DNA from 4 places in the Alteromonas sp. Cnat2-8 genome. Region 3 is predicted to be linked to each of the others. Evidence: predicted binding sites of a transcription regulator. Region 3 holds the regulator's gene; each other region holds the start of a gene.
What was found. Region 3 encodes FNR, which switches genes on or off when oxygen is low (the NO sensors DNR and NnrR bind a similar motif). Its sites were predicted from a motif close to TTGATCTAGATCAA; they were not measured.
Positions count from the first base shown of each region.

Region 1: a site for FNR is predicted at 2,787-2,800, ahead of MHN00_RS08840 (high-potential iron-sulfur protein). Genes of this name have one in related genera too.
Region 2: a site for FNR is predicted at 2,214-2,227, ahead of yegQ (tRNA 5-hydroxyuridine modification protein YegQ). Genes of this name have one in related genera too.
Region 4: a site for FNR is predicted at 3,789-3,802, ahead of ccoG (cytochrome c oxidase accessory protein CcoG). Genes of this name have one in related genera too.

Region 1 covers NZ_JAKREX010000003.1:218,440-224,626, reverse strand. Annotated here, with positions in the region: gene MHN00_RS08860 (exonuclease domain-containing protein) at 1-1,321, opposite strand, end outside; gene MHN00_RS08855 (hypothetical protein) at 1,439-1,726, opposite strand; gene MHN00_RS08850 (CPXCG motif-containing cysteine-rich protein) at 1,913-2,104, shown strand; gene MHN00_RS08845 (flavin reductase) at 2,097-2,726, shown strand; gene MHN00_RS08840 (high-potential iron-sulfur protein) at 2,949-3,242, shown strand; gene MHN00_RS08835 (amidase) at 3,341-4,960, opposite strand; gene MHN00_RS08830 (transporter substrate-binding domain-containing protein) at 5,090-5,851, opposite strand; gene prmA (50S ribosomal protein L11 methyltransferase) at 6,143-6,187, shown strand, end outside.
Region 2 covers NZ_JAKREX010000006.1:330,833-337,019, reverse strand. Annotated here, with positions in the region: gene MHN00_RS17325 (zinc-dependent metalloprotease) at 1-1,981, opposite strand, end outside; gene yegQ (tRNA 5-hydroxyuridine modification protein YegQ) at 2,315-3,811, shown strand; gene MHN00_RS17315 (YfhL family 4Fe-4S dicluster ferredoxin) at 3,815-4,060, shown strand; gene MHN00_RS17310 (aminotransferase class I/II-fold pyridoxal phosphate-dependent enzyme) at 4,179-5,408, shown strand; gene MHN00_RS17305 (saccharopine dehydrogenase NADP-binding domain-containing protein) at 5,547-6,187, shown strand, end outside.
Region 3 covers NZ_JAKREX010000004.1:104,512-110,698, reverse strand. Annotated here, with positions in the region: gene MHN00_RS11425 (heavy metal translocating P-type ATPase) at 1-210, shown strand, start outside; gene ccoS (cbb3-type cytochrome oxidase assembly protein CcoS) at 212-442, shown strand; gene MHN00_RS11415 (sulfite exporter TauE/SafE family protein) at 429-1,088, shown strand; gene fnr (fumarate/nitrate reduction transcriptional regulator Fnr) at 1,134-1,871, shown strand; gene uspE (universal stress protein UspE) at 2,116-3,039, shown strand; gene ttcA (tRNA 2-thiocytidine(32) synthetase TtcA) at 3,188-4,141, shown strand; gene MHN00_RS11395 (patatin-like phospholipase family protein) at 4,142-5,164, shown strand; gene MHN00_RS11390 (DUF2987 domain-containing protein) at 5,179-5,826, opposite strand; gene MHN00_RS11385 (glucosaminidase domain-containing protein) at 5,823-6,187, opposite strand, start outside.
Region 4 covers NZ_JAKREX010000001.1:642,943-649,129, forward strand. Annotated here, with positions in the region: gene MHN00_RS02720 (SDR family oxidoreductase) at 1-142, opposite strand, end outside; gene MHN00_RS02725 (acyl-CoA dehydrogenase family protein) at 490-2,250, shown strand; gene MHN00_RS02730 (DUF3016 domain-containing protein) at 2,345-2,890, opposite strand; gene MHN00_RS02735 (hypothetical protein) at 3,014-3,385, opposite strand; gene ccoG (cytochrome c oxidase accessory protein CcoG) at 3,866-5,296, shown strand; gene MHN00_RS02745 (serine/threonine protein kinase) at 5,293-6,187, shown strand, end outside.

The DNA.
Region 1 (6,187 bases), on a different contig from region 3:
AGTGCATCGTGGCCATTTTGTGAATATGAAAACGCAGTTTTTCTTTGCTATCAAGCGCCTGTAACAACGCTTCAATACTGTGTTCAAACTTGGCGTAAAAGTTATTCTGTTTAAGCGATAACGGTCTGCGATCAAACTCAGTAACCAGCGTGTCTTCTTCGTAAAGTTGCTTCCAAAAGGTAAGGCCGAACAAAGTGCGCCATAATCGGTTTTCCGTGCGCCAGCCTTCAATGCCGTGCCTTGCATAATGCGCCAGCACACCACGCTCAACCTGTTGGTTTTGGCTTACGTCAATATCCAGTGTACGGCTAGCATTGCGAAGCATGTCGGTAACCGTGCTGGTGCGTTTTTTGTGGTATTTACGGGCATAGAAATCTTCTGCAAATGCTAGCAGCGTATCCGATTGCGGATTATCAATTATCTCTTCAAGGGTCTGTTTAACACTATTTTCATTTCCGTCCTTGTAGTTCTCTCTTAACCACTTTTCTTTTGCCTTATCGCTTTGCGCCGCTTTCAATACTTCTAGCCCTTTCGCTCTATCAAACATCAGCACTTTTAGACCTAGTGCATAGAGAAACTGGTCGCGATAAAAACATGCCGACACACCTTCTGTAATGGGCAGTTCACCTTCGGCAATGGCAAGCAACATATCATCGTTATAAAAAGCTAACTGGCTGTAATGGTTGGCGTAAAACCATGACGCTTGGGCGTCGCTTTTAGTTTCAAAACGCGCCGTATCCGTTACGGAATCAGAACGGGTTCTCATTACGCCTAAATCGCGCATAGAAAACTGATTTAGGCGGCTTTTGGTGTTACCAAAATAGATAAACAGCAAATAGCGAAGTGCATCGTCGAACAAGCACACTAAGTAGTTATCTAGCGAAAAACGCTCTGGCCAGCCTCTAGCTTCGATATGTTCATTAAGCAACGTCACGAGTTTAGGCTTGGTGAGAGATGCGAGCCCCTGAATACTGCCGTATTCAGCAAGTAGCTCAAGCAGAGCATCTTTGGTCAAGACACCAGCGATGTCATTAAGCGAAGCGTGGGTAAGGTCACCAAACCAGCCGTTGTCGGTAAGCCAATCTATTTGCTCTTGTGGCACAGCGATTTCGCTATAATTGAACTGCGTCCTGTCAATCACTGCGTACTTGCGATTTGCAGCGCGCACAACAATACACTGTTTGTCATCGTCTAACGCTTTAAAACGCCTAACAAAATCAGTGGCTTCGTCACTTAGAAGCGCCCTGCTAGCACCCTCAAAGAACCCAAGGAACTCGTGAAAGTGTGTAAGGTAATAACGTGGCGGTAAATCTTTTCGCATGAGGTATCTTTGGCTATGAAAACACCAATAGTGTATATTTATACAGCCACGCGAATCAAATTAAATCCTCCGCGATTGGGTATCACATCTGCTGCCAATAGTGCACAGCGTGTACTTTTACACGCGTACGCGCTGTTTAGACACCCAATGAAAGAACGAAGAAAGCTGCGCATCTGCCAATAAACGCTGCAAATTGAAGTAGTGTTTGGCCAACGTCATCTCATCATAAAATCGATGTATACCGCTGTGACATTGTCTGCAAATGTAAATGCCGTCCTGAAGCTCCGCTTTGCTAAAGTGCTTTTTAAAATAGGTACGCCTGTGCATTTTTCGCGGAATAAGATGATGGTAAGTAAGGCGAGTTTCTCTATTACAGCACGGGCATTGACCAACTTTATTTGCCACAAGGTCACCTTTTTCGTCTATCACATCTATTATTTGTGCACCCAGTTTTCTGATTACTCATAAGCGTCAAATGGCAGTCTTGTCCTTTTCCCTTAAAATCAGATACAAGGGGCGTGTCTAAAAGAAAATCCACTCGTCTTTGCATTACGTAACAAATAGCATTAGTGATTACAAAGGCATTTAAATATGAGTTTAACTCGTTCCATGGGCTTTTCCTGTCCTTACTGCATGGCTCCAAATGATGTTGAAATAGATGAAATTAACGATGTTGGCCAAGTACAGGTGCTCGACTGCCAAGTGTGTTGTCAGCCCATTGAGCTTACTGCTTATCAGCACGGTGATGACATTCAGATAGAGGCAGAAAGAGAGAATGACTAAGCAGTTTACCCGCGGTGATATAGACGCCCTTGCACAGCGCTACCGCGCAAACCTAATTAATAGTTTGTCTGGTTTTAAATCGGCGACTTTGGTGGGTACAACAAACGGCGTTACAAACAATTTGGCTATAGTGAGCTCTATTGTTCATGTCGGTGCAAACCCGCCTCTCATTGGCATGATCATGCGTCCACATACCGTCACGCGAGATACGTTGAGCAACATAAAACAGCAGGGCTTTTATACGCTAAATCACGTGGCTGTTGACTGGGTCGACAAAGCCCACCAAACATCAGCCCGCTATGCGCCAGATGAAAGTGAATTTGAAGCCGTTGGGTTAACCGCGCAGATCAGTGAGTCCTTCAGTGCGCCGTATGTCAAAGAAAGTGAAATTAAAATGGGCTTAAAAGTAGCACAGCATTTTACTTTGCTTAATGAAACCGAAATGGTTATCGGCGAAATCCAGGAGCTCTACGTTCCTGAGCAAATAATAGATTCAGACGGCTATGCAGATATAGAGCAAGCGCAAACGGCCTGTATCTCAGGCCTAGACAGCTACCACAGCACACAACGAATTGCGCAATTTGCGTATGCAAAGCCCGATGTAAAGTTAACCGTGAAGTGAACTAATAAACTGTCCAACGGTCTTACATTCAATACTTAAGGTTGTAACTCTGAAGTTTATTTAATCTGGATCAAGCGAAAATGCGACATTTCGTTCGATCTTTTTTCAAAAAGAGATAGTATTTAAACATGAAACAAAACCTGCCTCTTTGGGCAGGTTTTTGCGTTTAAGGCACTGAATAAAAAAGAATCATTATCGTTTCTATCTCTTAAGGAGAATGTTATGAAATCTGTAAATCGCCGTGACTTTTTAAAGCTTTCTGGCTCGACAGTTATCGGTCTTACATTAGGTGGTGTAGCGTTACGTGCTCAGGCTCAAGAACAATTGAGTGCTGATGACCCTACTGCAAAAGCACTGAACTACACACCGTCGTCAACTGTTGAAGGTGCAAAATGCGCAAACTGCATGTACGTGCAGGGCGCCGATGGCGAACAACACCGCCCTTGTAACATTTTCCCTAATAAGCTTGTTAACGCTGATGGCTGGTGTAGCGCTTGGGTGAAAAAGCCTGGCTAACCAATCGAAAGAAAAGACGTTCAAAAGCCCTTGAGTTAAACCAAGGGCTTTTTTCGTTTCTGTTGAGGCGAAATACGATTATGTATCCTCATTTCCCGCTAGCGAACTACATCAATTCCGTCTTCGATACCTTTTAGCGCTGGGTTGTCAAAACGTGTAGGCAGAAGGCCAGGCTTAATGAAGAAGCCGTGTTTTGCTTCAAAGACTCTACCTATTTTCAACACGCTTTCGTCTTGCCACTTTCCACCAATAAAGCTAATCCCCACAGGAAGATCTTTCACCTGTCCAGCGGGCACTGTGAGATGCGGATATCCTGCAATTGCGGCCAAATACCCGATACCGATAAAACCGACAGGCGAATGGTCACCATATACGCCGTCTATTAAAAAAGAAGGGCTGTTTGAGGGCGCAACTAGTACATCAACATTGTGCTTTGCTAACAACGTATCAATACCATTTTTGCCCGCCGTGTCTTGAATAAGGCGCAGTGCATTTTGATACTTTTCGCTGTCAATGGCTGCCGACGCGAGCGATTTTTCGAAAATGTCTTGATTGAATAGCGCTAACTCGCGCTCTGTTTTGTTATTGAAATCGATAAGCTCAGACAAGTTCCTTGCAGGGAGGTCTGCCGGCGACCCCGACAAGTATTCGTTAATACTATGATGGAACTCGCTCAGCAGAACATTATAGGAGTCGGCCCAAAATGAATCTGGCTGAGAGAAGTCACTGATGTCCACCAGCGTCGCGCCCGATGCTTTAAGCTGGTTCAACGCCTTTTCATAAACAGCCAGTACATGAGGGTTATCGCCCTGGCGGTACCTAACCACACCAATACGCTTGCCTTTTAAATCTGTAGCCAGCATTGAAGATGTTGGCATAGAAGGGCGGTGAGACTCTGCGTCTAGTGTCGCGTTATCGCTTGCATCAGGGCCCGCCATGATTGCCGTCATTAGCCAGGCGTCTTGAACGTTAGACGTCATTGGTCCTGCGGTGTCCTGACTGAAAGAAATAGGCACTATGTGAGTTCTGGAAAGCAAGCCCACGGTTGGTTTAAAGCCGACTACCCCGTTTATGGATGCCGGACAAATAATAGAACCATTGGTTTCGGTGCCCACGGCAAGTGACGCGAGGCGAAGTGACATGGCAGCGCCCGAGCCCGATGACGAGCCACAAGCACTTCTTGATAGCATATGCGGGTTTCGGGTAAGCCCGCCAACTGCACTCCAGCCGCTGATAGAGGATTCAGAGCGAAAGTTTGCCCATTCAGACAAATTGGTTTTACCCAAAATAATTGCCCCTGCCGCTTTCAGTTTTTCTACGATAGGCGCATCGCGACCAGTGTAATTAGCAATAAGCGCCATTGAGCCGGCTGTGGTGGGCATCTCTTTACTTTCTATATTATCTTTTAGCAGCACGGGAATACCTGCCAGAGGGCCAAGCGTCTCGCCATTCGCGAGTCGTTTATCGATGGCCTTCGCTTCGTTCAGCGCGTTAGGGTTCAACGCTAAAACGCTATTTACCTTTTCATCTAGCCGTTCGATTCGCGCAAGATAACCGCTAACGAGCTCAGCAGATGTCGTGTCGCCACTCGCAATCGCTTGCGCCTGAACGTGAGCAGGCTTATCTAACCATTGCTCAATCTTATCTGTATGATTTGCTTGAGACACGCATGCAGTGCATAGCACGACTACGGCCAGCAAAAAACCCTGTTTCAACATAAACCTTTCCTTAACGTATGATCCTAGCGCCTGTTACTCCTTCTTATTATGCAGCTTTTGACGGCAATAGAAGGTAACGTAATGTTAGTTTCTTATACGTTGAATCAGAAATAGTTCACTGTCTAAGAATTATTTTGCCGTTTCCGCTACGGGAAGCTTATGAAGGAGGTTATCGAGCTTATATTCATCAAGCAGTAACTGATACCGCCCATCTTCAATAAATAGCCGAAGGGTGGCGTTGAACTTGGCTCTTAGCGCTGGGTCGGGGATTGCAGCACTGTAAGGCGATATAGGAAAAAGCTCATGAAAGACGGTTGCGTCTTCGGCATAAGCACTGTTTGCAGATTTGAAGTAGTTGAAAATATTTCTATCGAGAATGGCAACATCGACACTGCCGCGCATCAGCATGTCCACTTGACGATCTTGTCGTGCCATTTCTATATAGGTAGTTTGCGATGCAAGAGTTCGCCCAAAGTCCTCACCTAATACCGATTGAGCGGTTTGAAAAGCAATGACGCTTTTACCTTTCAAATCGTCGATACTGTCTATCGTCAGTTCTCTGTCTGCCCGTGTTACCACGACGTTCTGATAGATAATATATGGCTCAGATAAAATGCTTTGATCGACCGTGTGTGCAGGGTTAAGGGTAAGTCCAATGTCAACGGCGTCATCTTTTAATAACCTTGCCGTACGCCCGAAAGGAACATAAATAGGCGACAATCCATATCCCATTTCAGCAAGGATCGCCCGCACCAAGTCAACTTCAAAGCCGGTGTGCTCTTGTGAAATAACGTATGGAGGCTTGTTCCAGCCTACAACCACATCTAGCTCTTTCGCGCTAAGCGGTATGATAAAACACAGTAAACAAACAGCAGATAAAAGTGCGCGCATACAACAGATGAACCAGACTATAAATTAAACGATACCCTTCTCATAATATAAACTTATATTAGAATTTCACCAGTCGACAAAAGGTTAGTTTTTCTCGAGGCTTACGTAATCAATTGAGCAGCCAAGTTTTATTGGGTACTTGAGAGCCTGTTGAGAACCAAAGTGGTTAGATTTGATCATGCCTCTGTAAGCATCGCGTTTTCATTTACTGAAAGCTTTTCGCTTGCCTGCATTTTGTTTACTGCCAAGCAAAGGTACAATAATGCGCAAAGGTCTCAATGAACGATAACTATGGCTTGGCTACAACTTCGAATTAATACCTCCTCTGAACATGCA
Region 2 (6,187 bases), on a different contig from region 3:
GAGTAATATCGTCGCCATACGCTGTCGGTGGAATAAGGGCGAGTACCGATTCAGGTATCGTCAGGTAATCAGCGGTTGTGACCGTAATTAACTGCTGCATAGCGCGTTGTTGCACCGCAGGTGCTACAAACTGTTGGCCCTGTGCCTGGGTGTAGTCACCTTTGCGTTCGTATTCATACACTAAACCGCCGACTTGCTTTGCTACAGCTTCTAGCTGATAGCGATGTAGCAAGTAAATAGGTACTAAAGCATTTTCAAGAGAGGATAAACTGCTATTTGGGCTTAAGGTGTCTAAACCTAAATTGGCTAACGCCAGTTCGCGTACTTGTGAAATTTCATCGAAAGCATCTAGCGGATTGCTACCGTTTTCCCACATATGGCCGTTTGCTGATGCATGACGACTGCTGCGCGTATCTGGGTCTGACTTAAAGCTCAAGCCTTCATTGCGGCCTTTTACGATAATCTTTGCCAAGGCTTCGGCTTCTTCTACATCGCTGGCAAAGTCTTGATAGCCATACGCTACGGCGTGAATATCCCATGCGCCTATGCCTTTGTCATACGCGCCTTCTAGGCTAATTTTGCCGTTTTTAATACTAATTTTGGGGTGAGGATAATCCATTACCGACGCACGGTTATTTTCACTTGCCGCAAAGTTGTGGGCTATACCCAATGTGTGCCCTACTTCGTGGGCTGAAAGTTGCCTAATGCGGTCTAAAGCCATTTCTTGCTGTGCAGTGGTGTCGGTGCTCCCGTCCTTAAAAGGACTGGTTAGGCCAAGGGCAATTAAATAATCTTGTCTTACACGCAATGAGCCGAGCGTAACGTGACCTTTGATAATTTCACCAGTGCGCGGGTCGACAACCGACGAACCATAAGACCAACCGCGCGTTGCGCGATGTACCCAGTTGATTACGTTATAGCGCACGTCCATTGGGTCGGCACCTTCGGGCAATACTTTCACCTGAAACGCATCTTTGTAGCCTGCGGCTTCATAGGCTTGATTCCACCAGCTCGCCCCTTCTTTAAGCGCGGTCATTACGGGTTCTGGAATACCAGGATCTAGGTAATACACAATAGGCTCCACTGCTTCGCTCATTGCAGCATGCGGGGTTTTCTTGTTTAAACGATGGCGGGTAATAAAACGCTGTTCAGTAGGCTCGCTGATAGGCGTTGAATAATCAAAGTAACTGAATTTCCAGTAGCCCGAGTACGGGTGGTACTCTCTGGGCGTGTAATTGTCGTCAGGCAGAGCCACAAACGAATGATGCAAGTGCACCGACAAGCTTTCTGGGTCGGGCGTAACTTGCTGCACGTATTCGCCTGGCTTCTTACCTGCAAAGGTGACTAAAGCCTCTAATTCAGTATTCTTTTCAAAGCCTTTGGTTTTAGGTAAATACACGCCGCTTCGCATGTTATCTACGCTAAAACTGCCTTGGTTAGTTCCCGCTAAGCGATTGCCAATGCCATGGATATCGCTTAATAAGAACGGTGTGTAATCTATTAGACTGGCGCTGTCGTTTTTGGCTACCAGCGTAAAACCTGCGATAACCGAATCAGCAAAGGCTTCATCAATGCTCTGTTTCTCAGCGTCGCTGCCATGGGCTGCTCGGTATTTGGTGTTGTGCTGCTTTAATAAAACCTTGTTTCCAAATTTTTCAAAGCTTACTAAACGCGTATTGCCTAGCTGGCCGCGATCAAGGCCAATGTCGTTAGACCCTACGCCATAAGGCAAGCTGCTTTGAAACAGGTATTCGGCGTGGGCTGTTGGCACCGCCAAGTAAACTTTGTCGCTTTCATCGTCATAGTAAACAGGAATTAAACCATCTTTTTTGGTCATATCGCTGGTGAATTCACCAATGCTTGGCAGCGCAGCCAACGCGGAAGACGTAGACACGACAAATAATACCGTAATCGCAATGGCCGATTTACCCGATGCTTTTACTTGTCGCGCCGCTTTATGAAAAATGTTCAATTGCAGCATGCAGTTAGTCCTTATTATTGTGAATTTCTAGCCTACCCTATGTGGTGGGTTTTGCCCATGGTAGTTCATCGTTTAATGCGCTCTTTTTGCTTATTATTTAGGTGTGAACGGGCTTGGTTTTTACTACCGAAGGTAATGCACTAAAAACGCAACTATATGGAAGAAAACAGCTGGCATTGACTCTGCTCAATTGCCGTTTAAACATTCAAAAACATGAGCGACGCCAAATTATTTGATCTTGGTCAACACCAAGCTTTGTTTGAGTTGTAGAGGTATTTTACGGCTTATAAAATCCGCCGCCTTGTTTAAAGCGTCTAGTAGCGGTTTTTATCTATGACTTCAAAATTATCACCTAATCGCAGCTCTTCTAACCTACGTGAAGACTCAGTTTCAACATTGCCAAACCAAACGTTAATCGCGCCAGAGTTGCTTGCACCTGCGGGTAGCTTACGCAACATGCGCTACGCTTTCGCCTATGGCGCTGATGCTGTTTATGCTGGGCAGCCACGCTACTCGCTTCGCGTAAGAAACAACGAATTCAGCCTTGAGAACTTAGCGATAGGCATAGAAGAAGCACATGCTTTAGGTAAAAAGTTCTATGTAGTAAGCAACATTGCTCCGCACAACAGTAAGCTAGGTACCTACCTTAAAGATATTTCACCAGTAATTGCTATGAAGCCCGATGCGTTAATTATGTCAGACCCAGGGCTTATTATGATGGTGCGCGACGCCTTCCCTGAAATGCCTATTCATTTAAGTGTACAGGCTAATGCGGTGAACTACGCCACGGTGAAGTTTTGGCAGAAACAAGGCATAGAGCGCGTTATTTTGTCCCGAGAGCTCTCTTTGGAAGAAATTGAAACTATTCGCGAGCATGTTCCAGACATGGAGTTGGAAGTGTTTGTGCATGGCGCGCTTTGTATGGCGTATTCGGGGCGCTGCTTATTGTCTGGATATATGAATAAACGCGATCCTAATCAGGGCACTTGTACCAATGCTTGTCGATGGTCTTACGATGTTAAGGCTGGCGAGGAAAACGAAACTGGCGACATCGTTCTAACCAGTGAGATTAATAAGGCAATTACAGCACCTCAAGTGGTAATTCCTACCCTTGGTGAAGGCACGCCAAGCCCCAAAGTGTTTATGTTAGAAGAAAAGGAAAAGCCTGGAGAACTGATGCCAGCTTTTGAAGACGAACATGGCACCTATATTATGAATTCTAAAGATTTGCGTGCCGTGCAACATGTTGGCAGGTTAACCCAAATGGGCGTGCATAGTTTAAAAATAGAAGGCCGCACTAAATCACATTACTACTGTGCCCGAACCGCTCAAGTCTATAGAAAAGCAATTGACGACGCGGTAGCAGGAAAGCCTTTTGATAGTACATTAATGGGAAGCTTGGAAACTTTAGCTCATCGAGGTTATACCGAGGGTTTCTTGCGTCGCCATGCGCACCACGCGTATCAGAACTATGAGTATGGCCACTCAGTCAGCGATAAACAGCAATTTGTTGGTGAAGTGATTGATCGTTGTGAAGGGTCTGGCTATGCAATTATAAACGTTAAAAACAAATTTTGTGTAGGTGACTCGCTTGAGTTGATGACGCCAAGCGGCAACATTACCTTTACGCTAAATGAGATGCTGGATAAGAGAAACCATTCTATTAAGGATGCTAAAGGTTCAGGGCACCTAGTAAGAATACCGATACCCAGCGATGTGTCTTTAAATTTTGCCCTACTACTGCGAAATCTAGATGAAGGCGTTGATACCCGCAATCCGTTTCGAAAAGCACCTAGTGCAGTAACACCCGAAAACGCAAGCGAGACATAATGTATGGCACTGCTTATTCTTGATAGCTGCATTAACTGCGATATGTGCGAGCCCGAATGCCCTAATGCCGCTATAAGCATGGGTAATAAAGTGTATGAAATAGACCCTTTGCGCTGTACAGAATGCGTGGGGCATTACGATGCGCCTACTTGCGCAGCGGTATGCCCTATCGATGTGGTTAAGCCCGACCCGAACAATAGAGAGTCACTAGACGAGTTGGCCGAAAAGTTTGTTCGTTTAAATAGTTAGCTATGAAGTAAGTCAGCGAGTTAATTGTACTTCTCGAAGAATTCCCTTGAATCATGACCAAGAGTGATCACTAATTGCGGTACAGTTTGAATTGGCACTTACTAATAAGGGTTTTATTTTGAAGTTTGCCTCTCGCGCTACGGCGATCTCCCCGTTTCTTGCTATGGCCTATGGCGAAAAAGCCACGGCACTAGAACAGCAAAGTAAAGATGTTATAAGACTAAATTTAGGCGAGCCTGATTTCGGCGCACCCGCGGCAGTGCTCGCCGCAATGAAAGAAAGCTTAAATGCCCCAGTTTTTCCCTATACCTCGGCGCTGGGCATGCCTGAACTACGTGAAGCCATTGCACACTTTTATGAAGTTAAACATGGCGTAGCGGTAAGCCCTTCTAGAGTGGTCGTGACCGCTGGGGCTTCTGGCGCTTTACTTTTGGCAAGTGCTGCCTTGGTTGAATCAGGCGATAACGTGATATTGGGCGACCCTTCTTACCCTTGTAACCGACGTTTTTTAAACGCATTTGGTGCAGAGGTAACGCTGGTACCAACACGCAGTGAAGATAACTTTCAGCTAACCGCAACAAGTGTTGCCGATAATTGGAAGCACAACACGAAAGGTGTACTTATTGCCACACCTGCCAATCCTACTGGTACGGTTATAGATGCAGAAGAGTTGACTAAAATTGGCGAGTACTGCAAATCCAAAGGTGGCTTTTTAATTGTTGACGAAATTTACTTGGATCTATCGCTTTCGGCTGATCTTGAAGTACGCAATGATACATTCGCTTCCCAATCGACCTTGGGCACTGATACCAAACTTCAAACCGTACTTGCCAATGCACAGCTTGAAGAAACAGTGGTCGTAATAAACAGTTTTTCCAAATATTTTGGCATGACCGGCTGGCGTCTTGGCTGGTGTGTGGTACCTGAAGCAATGACGCCCATCGTTGAAAAACTCGCGCAGAATTTGTTTATTTGCCCCTCTACCCTATCGCAAAAGGCCGCTCTTGCGTGCTTTAAACCAGAAGCATTGGCGCAATGCGAGCAAAACCGCCATACGCTGGAAAAGCGTGCTTCCCTTGTTTTTAGTGCACTTGAAAATATGGGGCTTGGTTTAGATGCAAAGCCTGACGGTGCGTTTTACGCCTACATCAATATTAAACATACGGGCTTAACTGCAATTGAATTTTGTGATGCCCTACTTTCACAACATCATGTAGCGCTTACGCCGGGTAATGATTTTGGTGAGCACAATGCCAACCATTACGTAAGACTGTCTTTCGCCACTAGCATTGAACGCTTGGAGGAAGGGCTTTTACGGCTTGCTGAGTTTGTAGAATCATTAAGCTAACGCTTTTTTATGCTCACCATTTAATTTCGTGAATAGACAAATATTACCGAAAAAAATGATAGATATGGGTGCTTGTGCGTATATTGAGTAACGCATATTGATGACACGTGTCGAAACGAAATAAAACAGGACAAAACAATGAGTAACGAACGGGAATTTGATGTAGTTATTTTCGGTGCTACAGGTTTTACGGGTAAGTTAGTAGCTGAATATTTTCAGGCTCAGTATGGCAGCGACAGCAGCGTTAAGTGGGCGGTCGCAGGCCGAAACGAAGCTAAACTCAACGGCGTAAAAAAGGAGCTAGGCATTAGTGAAAGCGTTGCTAGCATTGTAGCCGATGGTGATGATGGCGACGCGCTAGATGCGTTGACGAAGCGCACAGCCGTTGTACTTACCACTGTTGGTCCGTATCAAATTTACGGTGAAAAGTTACTTTCTGCATGTGTAGATAACGGCACCGGCTATACAGATCTTTGCGGTGAGCCAGCCTGGATGCACCAAATGATCAATAAATACGAAGCGAAAGCTAAAGAAACCGGCGCAAACATTGTGTTCTCGTGTGGCTTTGACTCTGTGCCTTTTGACCTTGGTGTGTACTACCTTCAAGAACATGCAAAAAAGCAAACTGGCGATGTCATTGAATATGTAAAAGGTCGCGTTCGTAAAATGCAGGGCACGTTCTCTGGCGGTACGGCTGCAAGTTTAAAAGCGACCATGGCGGCTGCGCACAAAGATAAGTCTGTCATGGCTGCACTTATTAACCCGCACTCATTAACCGA
Region 3 (6,187 bases):
GATCAGCTGCTTTCTGTACCAGAGCTTATTCGAACTGCGCATCAAGTGAAGCAAAAAATAAGGCAAAATATCGGCTGGTCGGTAGGTTACAACGTTTTGATCTTACCTTTCGCCGTATCAGGCCTACTTTCACCGTGGATGGCTGTTGTTGGTATGTCGTTAAGCAGTATCATTGTGGTCACAAACTCAACGCGACTTTTGAGCAAATAGCATGAGTATTATTTACGTATTAATTCCAATCGCCATCATCATTGTTGCCGTCGCTATCGTGATATTCTTTTGGGCGGTGAAAACCAATCAATTTGAAGATTTGGATCGCCAAGGGTATAGCATACTGTTTGACGATGATCTTCCGCCAGAAGAAAAAAAGCTAGCTGAGCAACGCAAGCAACTTCAAGACAGTAAAGTAGACAAAAGCCAAGCGCCACATGGAAGGGATTAACTACTTCTCTGCCTTTCTTATCGGCTTAGCCGGTGGAGTTCACTGTGTGGGAATGTGCGGTGGAATTGTCGCTGCGCTAAGGATGGTATCGCCTAAAGGCGCTTCAGCACTACCCTATACCCTTGCCTATAACATGGGACGTATAGTGAGCTACACCATCGCCGGAGCAATAACCGGGGCACTTGGAAAAATTGCAGCAGATTATATACCTCTTGCCAACTATGCCCTTTCCCTACTTAGCGGAATCATGTTGCTTCTACTGGCGTGTTATTTGGGTAAGTGGTGGACTGGCTTAACAGTGCTGGAAAATGCGGGTAAAGGCCTATTTTCCAAAGTCCAGCCGCTTTCAAAACGCTTTTTGCCATTTAAGACCCCTTTAAGTGCGTTGCCTTATGGTTTTATTTGGGGTTGGCTTCCTTGCGGTTTGGTGTATTCCACACTTACCTGGTCTCTCGCGGCGGGTAACGCGCTAGAAGGCGCTGCTATTATGTTCTTCTTCGGTTTGGGTACATTACCCACCTTGCTCGCTGCAAGCGCTGGTAGCCAATATATTGTTCGAAGTTTTCAACATAACCATTTTAGACAAATTATTGCAGTAATAATGGCAATATATGCAGCTTATCTTATTCATGGCGCAATCGTTTAAAAATGGGTGTATTATTGTCGGGTATTCTTTTAGAGAGCGTGCATTATGAGCAAAGGAAGCCAATTTTCTATTCACTGTCAAAACTGTAGTTTCAGTCACCTGTGTTTACCGGTGGCGTTAAACAAAACAGAAATCGAGTCTCTTGACGATATTATTGAACGCAAGAAGCCGCTTCATAAAGGTGACACGCTGATTCAAACTGGTGATAAATTCCGTTCTCTATTTGCAGTGAGAACCGGTTCATTCAAATCATTTGTGACTAATACCGAAGGTGAAGAACAGATTACCGGCTTCCACTTTCCTGGTGATATTATCGGTTTCGATGCATTAAGAGAGAACAAACACCAAAGCTATACTTCTGCGTTAGAAACTGCCATGGTGTGTGAGCTTCCCTACGAGACCCTCGACGAAATGTCAGTGCAATTTCCAAAGCTACGCCACCAGATCATGAGCTTCATGAGCGCTGAAATAAAACAAGATCACGACATGATCATGCTTTTAAACAAGCGAACTGCAGAAGAGCGCTTACTGTATTTCATCTCACACCTGTCGCAACGCTTTGAAGAGCGTGGCTTTTCCCATAGAGAATTCCACTTAACCATGACGCGCAACGAAATTGGAAACTATTTAGGATTAACGATTGAAACGATTAGTCGTCTGTTAAGCCGTTTTCAAAAAGACAACATCATAAAAGTAGACGGCAAGCTTATTACTATTTTGGATTTCGATAGGCTAAACACCAAACTAGCGGCGCTTAACGGCCCTAGCGTTGTCTGCGGTTAGTCCTTTTTAAGTGTTAAATAAGGCGCGCACTAAGCGCGCTTTTTTGTAACCTGTGTTAGCCACCTATCTACCCTTTCAGCGCCACGCCGGTTGCTCCATATTCAATTAGGTAGGTTCACTCATGGTCGCCTCGTAAAATTCTTGATCTAAAACAACTTACGTTTTTCCCAATGTCGTTTATAGTTAGTATTAGAAAGCTTCGATTTCGACAGCCGCTACTAAGTTTCGTAGTTAGGGGGACGTTATGATTGAGTGTAAACGAATTCTGGCCGTGGTAGATGCCGAGCGCGATAACCAACCTGCACTAAGCCGAGCTTATGAACTCGCTTCAAAAACAGGCGCTTCAGTTACCGCAATGATGGTGGTATACGACTTATCTTATGATATGACGACCATGCTTAGCCCGGATGAGCGCGAGTCAATGCGCGATGCAGTTACAAAGGAGCATGCAAAATGGCTTGCCACCCACTTAAGAGAACAAGGATTCACTGAAACTGATATCGTTGTAGAATGGAATAATCGTGCGTATGAGTCGATTATTTACTACACCCTAAACAATCAGATAGATTTAGTGGTAAAGGCAACCAAAAAGCACGACGATCTTGCTTCTGTTATTTTCACCCCCACCGACTGGCATTTAATGCGTAAATGCCCTCGCCCAGTATTGCTCGTTAAAGAGCACGACTGGCCAGAAGGAGGAGAGATTATTGCTGCAGTAAACGTAGGCAGTGAAGACGATGAGCACGCCGCACTTAACGATAAGCTCACCCTCATTGCTAACGACTACGCCTCTTTATTGAAAGGTAGCGTAAATTTGGTCAACAGTTACCCTTCTACACCACTTAATATCGCCATAGAAGTACCTGAGTTCGACCCCGATACCTATCACGACGCGGTAAAAAATCATCATTTAAAAGAAATGCGTAGTCACGCGTTAAAGTACGGTATTCCTGACAACAAATGTGTAGTAAGAGAAGGCCTTCCGGAAAAAGTTATCCCGCAAGTGGCAAAAACACTGGATGCAGAGCTGGTTGTTATTGGTACCGTTGGCCGTGTGGGCATTTCAGCGGCCCTAATTGGTAACACTGCAGAACACGTGATCGACGAACTCAATTGCGATGTACTTGCTATTAAGCCAGATGGATTTGTGTCGCCGTTGTCGGTGTAGTCTTTTTATTAGTACTACATAGCACGTGTTTGCCGTTACTTAGCGGCCAACACGGTATGTCACCAACAAATTTAACTTCACAAGCATGGTCTCGAAAAGCCGCTTTAATGTATAATGGTGGCTTTATCACAAACCAAGCTAGTTAATTATGAGTTTAGGCACAAACAGTGCTGACGCGTCGCCATTAAATGCTGCGCAAAGTAAGCAAAAGTACAACTTCAACAAACTTCAGAAACGACTTCGCCGCAATGTGGGTAAAGCCATTGGCGATTTCGGTATGATTGAAAACAACGACAAAGTAATGGTGTGTTTATCTGGCGGTAAAGACAGCTACACCATGCTAGATATTTTATTGTTTTTAAAGAAGATTGCGCCTATTCACTTTGATATCGTTGCGGTTAATCTTGACCAAAAGCAGCCTGGTTTCCCAGAACATATCTTGCCTGAATATCTAGAAAGCATTGGCGTTGACTACAAAATTGTAGAAGAAGACACCTACTCTATTGTTAAAGACAAAATTCCAGAGGGAAAGACAACATGCTCTCTCTGTTCTCGCTTGCGCCGTGGTATTTTGTACCGCACGGCAAAAGAGTTAGGTGCGACTAAAATTGCATTAGGTCATCACCGCGACGACATGCTAGAAACGTTTTTCCTCAACATGTTTCATGGTGGCAAGCTTAAGTCTATGCCGCCAAAGCTAGTCAGCGATAACGGTGAACACATCGTTATTCGTCCATTGGCGTACTGCACAGAAAAAGACATCGAGAAATATTCTCAGGCCGCTGAATTTCCGATTATTCCTTGTAACCTTTGTGGCTCACAAGAAAACCTACAGCGCCAAAACATAAAGGCTATGCTTCAAGACTGGAACCGTCGCTTCCCAGGTCGTATAGAGTCGATGTTCCGTGCGCTTCAAAACGTAGCGCCTTCACACTTAATCGACAGCAACCTTTATGATTTTAAAGCTATAGCTACACAAGAAGGCCCGGTAGAAGACGGTGATATCGGGTTCGATGAACCTTCTTTCACTACAGAAAATAGTACGGACTTCAGTGATGAAGATAATACTATTGAAGTAATAAACATTATGGAACCTAAGTAAATGAAAATTGGACTTGCGCTAGGTGCCGGTGCCGCAAGGGGCTGGACTCACATTGGCATAATTGAAGCATTAGAAAAACTCGGCGTAAAAATTGACGTTGTAGCGGGATGTTCTATTGGTGCTTATGTTGGTGCTGCCTACGCAAGTGGCAAGCTGGAAGGCTTGAAAGAGTGGGCCTGTTCCCTTAGCGACTGGCAGGTACTTGCTCTTATGGGCGTAGGACTTAGACGCGGCGGCATTGCAAGCGGACAGAAGGTTTTCGACAAACTAGCAAGCGAGTTTTGTGAATCGACTTATGAAGATATGCTTAAGCCGTTTGCGGCTGTGGCTACCGACCTTTATACAGGCCGTGAAGTGGTGTTTAACTCTGGTCCTATTGGAGACACCATTCAAGCATCCTGCGCTATTCCCGCACTTTTTGCGCCCGTAGCACACGGTGATCGTTGGTTGGTAGACGGTGCCGTTGTAAACCCTGTACCGGTGAACTTATGTCGCCAATTAGGGGCCGATTTTGTAATCGCGGTTAACCTTAACGCCGATTTCCGACCACTTCGTCTTGAAAAGTTGAGACAAGATCATGAAGAAAACCAGCGCAAAACCGAGGACTTTTTTACAAAGAGTCAAAACGTACTACGCCAATGGTTCTCCCCTGACAACAAAGAAGAAAAAGCCCTAGAGAAAAAAGATGAAAAAGACAGCGTCTCGGCTGGCAATGTTAAGACTGAAGAAGGCATTGCTTCTGATGTGATTGAAAAAGTGGAAGAAGAGTTGACCGAAGTCCCCGCTAAAGTGAACAAGCGAAACCCGCCTGGAATTATGAGCGTGATGAGCAGTTCACTTGAGATACTTCAAGCTCGCGTCACACGTTCACGTTTGGCTGGCGACCCGCCTGACATTCTTATTGAGCCTCAGCTTACCGACGTGGGTATTATGGAATTCCACAGAGCCGAAGAGCTATGCGCGAAGGGCGAAGAAACCATCGCGCGTTTAGCAGAGCAAATTAGGTATCAGCTTCTTACCTAATCCCAAATATGCATCTAGCTTGAAGCCATAGCGGTAACACGTAGCGGCGCATGAGGCAGTGTTAAGCCTTTTGCGTCGTTGATCCAATCTTGTTCTAGATGCAACACGCCGTTATTGATTTGCACACCTTGTGGTGTAATGAAATCTAAATTCTTGTCATCAAACTGAATCATCAAGCCCTTTACCGAAGGCATCATGAAAGACAAAAAGCTTCCCATTTCATTAAAGAAAGCTTCGTACTGACCATACAAAAATGTAAGGTCGTCTTTTGTGTAATACTGCTTAAGATATTCCGGCTTGGTTTCAAGTTGTACCGACATATCACACACGTTCGCGCGTTCGTTTAAATCGATGCGAACCAGTGCGTTGGCAAGTTTCAGGGCCTTTTCAGTAGGCACCGTGAATCGCCCTTCACCACTCACTTCTAAGGGCATTGTTTTCTTATCGGTTACGATAGACGCTCCGTTAACTTCACATAAACGCCCTTCGCCAACACGAACAAACCCGAATGCAAACTGAAGTGCTTGGGTATCTTCATTATCCAGCTTTTTGACATGGCTATAGAAACGGCTGTACTCAACATCTATCGTTTCAGCAGCAACGGAAGAACTGCCTACACCAATAAATAGAGATGAAGCAAAAAATAAAGCAGCGCGTATCATTCGGATAAAAACTCCTCGTTAAATAGGATCATAGTTTGAAGCTCTTCAACATAAGCGGCTCCTCGCTCAGAGTAATTCATTAGCCCTTCAGCTAACGCAACACCAGTTATAGGAATTTGGTTTGCACGCAGTCGACTGCGGATCTCTCTTAAATCCGCATACGCGTCGTGGCGGTTTAAGTTTCGCATATAGGTGTACGTTGCACGCGACAAACTGTCGAATTTGGCAACTTCATGAGATGCCCCATCGTTTCGACGGTTCGGAACAAAGCCACACCCCTTAGAGAAACACCATAAGCCAAAGAAGTTATAACCCTTTCTTGCGAACCGGCTGGTGCCCCAAGCTGACTCATTCGCGGCTT
Region 4 (6,187 bases), on a different contig from region 3:
TAATGACTTGATAACCGTTTTGACTAAACAGCTTGCATACCGCAAAACCGATACCCAAGCTTCCCCCCGTTACAATGCAAACTGGGATCTGCGCATCATCACTGCTATGTTTAAGGTTTTTCTTCGCGCTTTCTGGATTCATGTTTTTATGTACCGTGTTGCTTGTGCGTATGTGAACGGGTTATTTCAATGTAGGCTAAGCATGCCAGTGAGAATTTGAATTGCAAGCGAGCTTACCACTTGAGTTCACTTTTCTATATTAACATCAATGCGTCAGTCATCATCATCAGAGCCCGTGTGACCTTTACTGCACATTTAAAGTCCACGAGTCTTGGTAAACCTATGTGTTTCTCTCATATCAGTCCGCATAGATCATTACCCACATCATCCAAATTTATTATTAACTTTCCTTTAACGGACTATTCGGACTACGCTTTTTGTGACTATAATAGACAAAATTAAAACACTTGTTTGAAAAAGGAGTCATCCATGCCTCTGTACCACGCCCCTACGACTGATTTTCAGTTCTTGTTAAAAGACTGGCTTGGACTTGATGCTCACTACGAAAAGCTCGGTATCAGCGACTTTGATAGCGAACTTGCCAACGAAATTATTGCACAGGGTGCAAAGTTTGCTTTGGATGTGGTTGCCCCTCTTAACCGTGAAGGCGATGAAGAAGGCTGTACGCTAAAAGACGGCAGCATTACCACGCCTAAAGGCTTCGCTGATGCCTATCAGGAATATGTTGCTAACGGCTGGAATGCAATGCTAGGTACTGCCGAGTACGACGGGCAAGACTTGCCGTACACCATGGCTGTGCCTGTTCACGAAATGCTAAACGCGGCGAACTTAAGCTGGCGTTTAACCACCATGCTTACTGAAAGTGCAACACTTGCGGTTACTAAACACGCCAGTAGAGAATTAAAAGATATCTACCTTGCTAAGCTAATCAGCGGTGAGTGGACAGGTACCATGAACCTGACCGAACCTCATGCAGGAACAGATTTGAGCTTACTTAGTACCAAAGCAGAGCCACAAGGCGACGGCAGCTATAAAGTCACCGGTAATAAGATTTTTATTACCGCAGGTGATCACGATTGGAGTTCGAACGTTATTCACCTTGTTCTAGCTCGTCTACCTGACGCCCCTAAAGGCGTTAAAGGCATCAGCTTATTCTTAGTGCCTAAGTTCCTTCCAGATGCCAGCAATGAGCCTGGCGAGGCGAACAGCTTGTCAGTAGGAAGCATCGAACACAAAATGGGGATCAAAGCGAGCCCGACTTGCGTGATGAATTTTGACGGTGCAACGGGGTACCTTGTAGGTGAAGAAAACCAAGGCCTAGCATGTATGTTCACCATGATGAACGATGCACGCTTCCAAGTAGGTCTGCAAGGTTTAGGGGCGGCAGAAGCCTCTTACCAAGGCGCGCTGACCTATGCCCGCGAACGCGTTCAGTCTCGCGCACCTCAGGGAATTCAAAATCCAGAAGGCAAAGCAGACCCGATCGTCTTTCAACCTGACGTAGCGCGTATGTTACTTACGCAGAAATCACTGATTGAAGGCTGCCGTGCACTTTCACTTTTCTATGCCAAGTTTATGGACGTTGAGAAGCTTGGTGAAGGTCAAGAAAAAGAAGATGCCGACAAGATACTTCAGTTTTTAACTCCAATCTGCAAAACTTTTATGACGGATATGGGCCTTGAGACCACCAGCCTAGGTGTACAAGTATTTGGTGGTCACGGCTTTATTCGTGAATGGGGTATGGAACAACTTATGCGCGACGTGCGCATTGCTATGTTATATGAAGGCACCAACGGTATTCAGGCGCTAGACCTTATTGGTCGTAAGCTTACCCGAGATGGCGGTCAAATGATGGAAGCGACCTATAATGCGTTTAACGCTTTAGTTAGCGACATTCAAGACAGTGAGGCGAAGGGTCTGGCTCAAGGAATTCTTGATGACTGGCGTGCATCTTCAGCCGATTGCTTAGGTATGGATGCCACCACCGCTGCAGCTGCTGCTTGTGATTACTTGGCATACAGCGCCTATTCATTGATTGGTGTACTGTGGTACAGCATGGCCGACAAAGCGCAGGCATCAGGTAATGCGGTACTTGCAGCGTCTAAGATGAAGACACGTGACTTCTACATGGAACGTATCTTAGTACGTCGCGATGCGCACAAAGCCGCTTATAAAGCTGGCCCTGAAAGCACCCTTGCAATATCAGGTAATGAGTTTGATTATCTGTAGGCAGCTTATTCTGCTATAGCCCGTGAAATATGGGCTATGAACGCAAAAAAGGTCACTATATGTGACCTTCTTTATTATGATTTGAACGAAACTATTAGTCGTTCGCTGCTACTTGGGTTGAAAACGTATCTGAAAACCAATCGTTAAGCATCGCTTTTTCATAAGAAAGCGATTCCGTGCGATTGCGACGAATATTCGACTCCATAAAATCCATATCTTTAAGTTTCACATCTTCACCACTTAAAATGACCTGACCGTCGGCATTAGCCAACGAGTAGCTAAATGTCATTCTAGGAATATCAACGCGCTTAATGATACGGACGTCGCTACCGGCGCCGTTACCGAAGCCGACAAACTGGCTTGGCCAAACTTGGCCAGCTAAATCAACATTTGTTACTGTCATTGACAGCACTTGCGACTCAGGTAAATCACTGGCCAAATCTACAATGTGTTCTTCAAGCTCTTGTAGCGTTCGTTCGCGGAACCGTTTACGAGATTCATTGGTTGGTCTTACATCGCTATAAGACTCAGGTTCTTCCCACGTTATCTTCACCTCAGCGGCTTGAGTGGGAGCAAAAACGGTAAGGAGTCCCACCGCTGTGGCGCAGCTTAAACAAGAAAAAGTACGTAATTTATTCACTTTTATGCTCCTAAATTCAGTCGTTTAAACTATGAGTTAGCAAGACATTTAGAGAAAGCTTAGCATGCAGCAATTGTCGGCTTTTATATCAGCTTTATATTTAACCAACCTTGTTAAAATTGGCTAATCTCGCTTTGCTACTTGCATAACTGACGACTGTTTAATGATTAGGCATAGTTGAACGCGTTTAGTTCCCGTAAAGTTGGGGTTTATATCGTCCTTTTCACAATAGGTGTGATAAAAACGTTTAACGCTTGCGCTATCAGCGGTGATTTGCTGAACATATGTTTGCTGGTAAGGCTTTAAGGGACTCAGCTGGATATTAATTTTATCTTGTAAACTACGCAGTTCCTCTCGCTCCGGTAAGGTGGCAATTGAAACTAGCCATTCAGAAAGCGAGTTCTGGATATCTTCAAAGAGATACTGAACAAAAGGAGACCGCAGCACAATTACCAAAACAATAATTTCAGCAGCGATGATAAAGAACCTTAACATGACTTCTCAGCTAACTTTGACAGACGTTTACTACAAATAGCGCCAAATTTTTAGCACCTTTCTCACTATGTGCTCAACTACACTTTGCCAATTTACATTTTCACAATGCTCACTGTACACGATTCAAACGGTAATTGACCACATTATTATCGACGATAATAGGGTCATATCGGTTTACCTGTAAATACAGCAAACTATACTCATGTATAGTAGGTAAAGCCTAATCGTCGATGTTGGGCATCAAATGGCATCTGGCCGTTATATTAATCCTCATTATTCACGTAGCTGTATTTAACTATTTACAAAGTTACATAGACTGAGGAAATCAAAACAAAAAACGACTTAAGTTCTGAAGTTTCAGTATTGACTGAAACTTTAAAAAGATACACCATACGCCGCATTATTGATCTACATTAAATATGACGTTTTGAACGCAGTTATACTGCACAGGCAGTTCGTTACGTCACATAAGGTTAAGCTATGAATGAACAAATACCGGTAAAGACCGTTACACCGGTAAAAGTACATAAACCCAAAGGTGGACCTGAGGGTAAACGCCACGACTCTCGTAGCCGTATTTATGTGCGGGCTGTACAAGGCCCTCTGGAGACGTTTAGACGCATGTTTGGCCTTTTCTTTTTGGGCCTCTTTGCCATCATTCCATGGATTCAGTACAACGGGCATCAAGCCGTGCTACTCGACATCGGCGAGCAGCGATTTACTATATTCTCTCTAACCTTATGGCCTCAAGATCTCACTTTACTGGCCTATATATTTATTGTTTCCGCCTTTGCACTGTTCTTCGTCACCACTTTCGCTGGTCGAGTGTGGTGTGGATTTATGTGTCCTCAAACAACGTGGGTATACATTTATACGTGGTTCGAAGAGAAATTCGAAGGCCCGCGCAACAAGCGTATAGCGCTAGATGCACGCAAAATGGATGCAGATAAATTTTTGCGTAAAACAGCTAAGCACACCGCTTGGGTATTGGTAGCGCTGTTAACGGCTTTAACCTTCGTTGGCTACTTTACGCCAATTGATGAACTGTTTATCGATTTTGTAACATTTAACACCAGCTTCTGGGCAGGTTTATCGGTTATTTTCTTTGCCGTGTGTACGTACGGAAACGCTGGCTACATGCGCGAAATCATGTGCACGCACATTTGCCCGTATGCGCGTTTTCAGTCTGCTATGTTCGACAAAGACACGTTTACTGTATCGTACGATGCAAAGCGTGGAGAGCAACGCGGCCCGCGATCACGCAAACTTAGTCACGAGCAAGTAAAGGAAAAAGGGTTAGGCGACTGTATAGACTGCAACCTGTGTGTTCAGGTATGCCCAACCGGTATCGATATTCGAAATGGCTTACAATACGAATGCATCAACTGCGGCGCCTGTGTTGATGCGTGTAACGGTGTTATGGATAAAATGGGTTATCCTAAAGGCCTGATAAGCTTTACCTCTGAAGAAGAACTAGCTGGCGGTAAGACTCATATTTTACGTCCAAAGTTAATTGGTTATTTTGTAGTTTTAGTGGTGATGATAGGCTTGCTGTTTGCCAATATTTGGATGCGCAGCCCCACCGAAGTTGACATTATCCGCGACAGAAACTCGCTATACCGCGAAACGAATGAAGGGCTAATTGAGAACGTTTATACAATAAAAGTACTTAACAAAACTCAGCAAACCCAAACCTACTCTATTGCTGTAAAAGGTTTGCCTGACTACAAGTACATTGGTGAGCAAACTGTAACAGTTGAAGGCGGTGCGGTGTATAGCACGCCAATTTCAGTTGCAACTGACGCCTATAATCTGGAAGATACGGTTACCGATATTTTTATCAGTGTAACCACCACTATTGATGGGGAAACGGTTACCGTTGATGAGCCAACTAAGTTCCTTTATCGATGACAGATTTTTCATTCTCTGGGCTTAGCCCAGACACCATATTAGATGCCCTGGAAAGTCAGGGCATTTTTCTTCAAAGCGGTTTGCTAGCACTAAATAGTTATGAAAACCGCGTCTATCAGTTTTTGGCTGAAGACGGTCAGCGCTATGTAGCAAAATTCTATCGCCCAGGTCGATGGACCGACGCTCAAATTCTTGAAGAACACGCTTTTGCTGCAGAGCTAATCGATAACGAAATTCCATTGGCTGCGCCCATTTCTCTCAATGGCAGCACGCTGCATCACCACACCGTGGCCGAAACTGACTATCGATTTGCGTTATTTCCTTCGGTGGGCGGTAGACAATTCGAAAATGACAACCTTGATCAACTCGAATGGATGGGGCGTTTCATTGGCCGTATTCACCGCGTGGCCCATGCTAAAGGGTTTGCACATCGTCCCTCGATTGATATTGAAAGTTACCTCGATGAACCGAAGCAGGTGCTTATGCAAAGCACACTGCTGCCAGAGCATCTAAAGACAGCATTTTTTGCCATACTTAACCCCGTTATTGATGCCACGGAAAAAGCGTATAAGCCAACATCGAGTATTCGGCTTCACGGTGACTGCCACCCAGGCAATATACTGTGGCGCGATGGCCCTACCTTCGTTGATCTAGATGATTGCCGCATGGGCCCTGCTATCCAAGATTTGTGGATGATGCTAAGCGGCGACCGCCAACAACAACTATTGCAGCTCGATACTTTGGTTGAAGCATACGAGGAGTTTCACCCGTTTGACACTGCACAGTTGCCACTTATTGAGCCCCTGCGCGCTATGCGAATGGTGCATTACATGGCATGGCTTTCACGACGCTGGGAAGACCCTGCTTTTCCGCGGGCATTTCCCTGGTTTG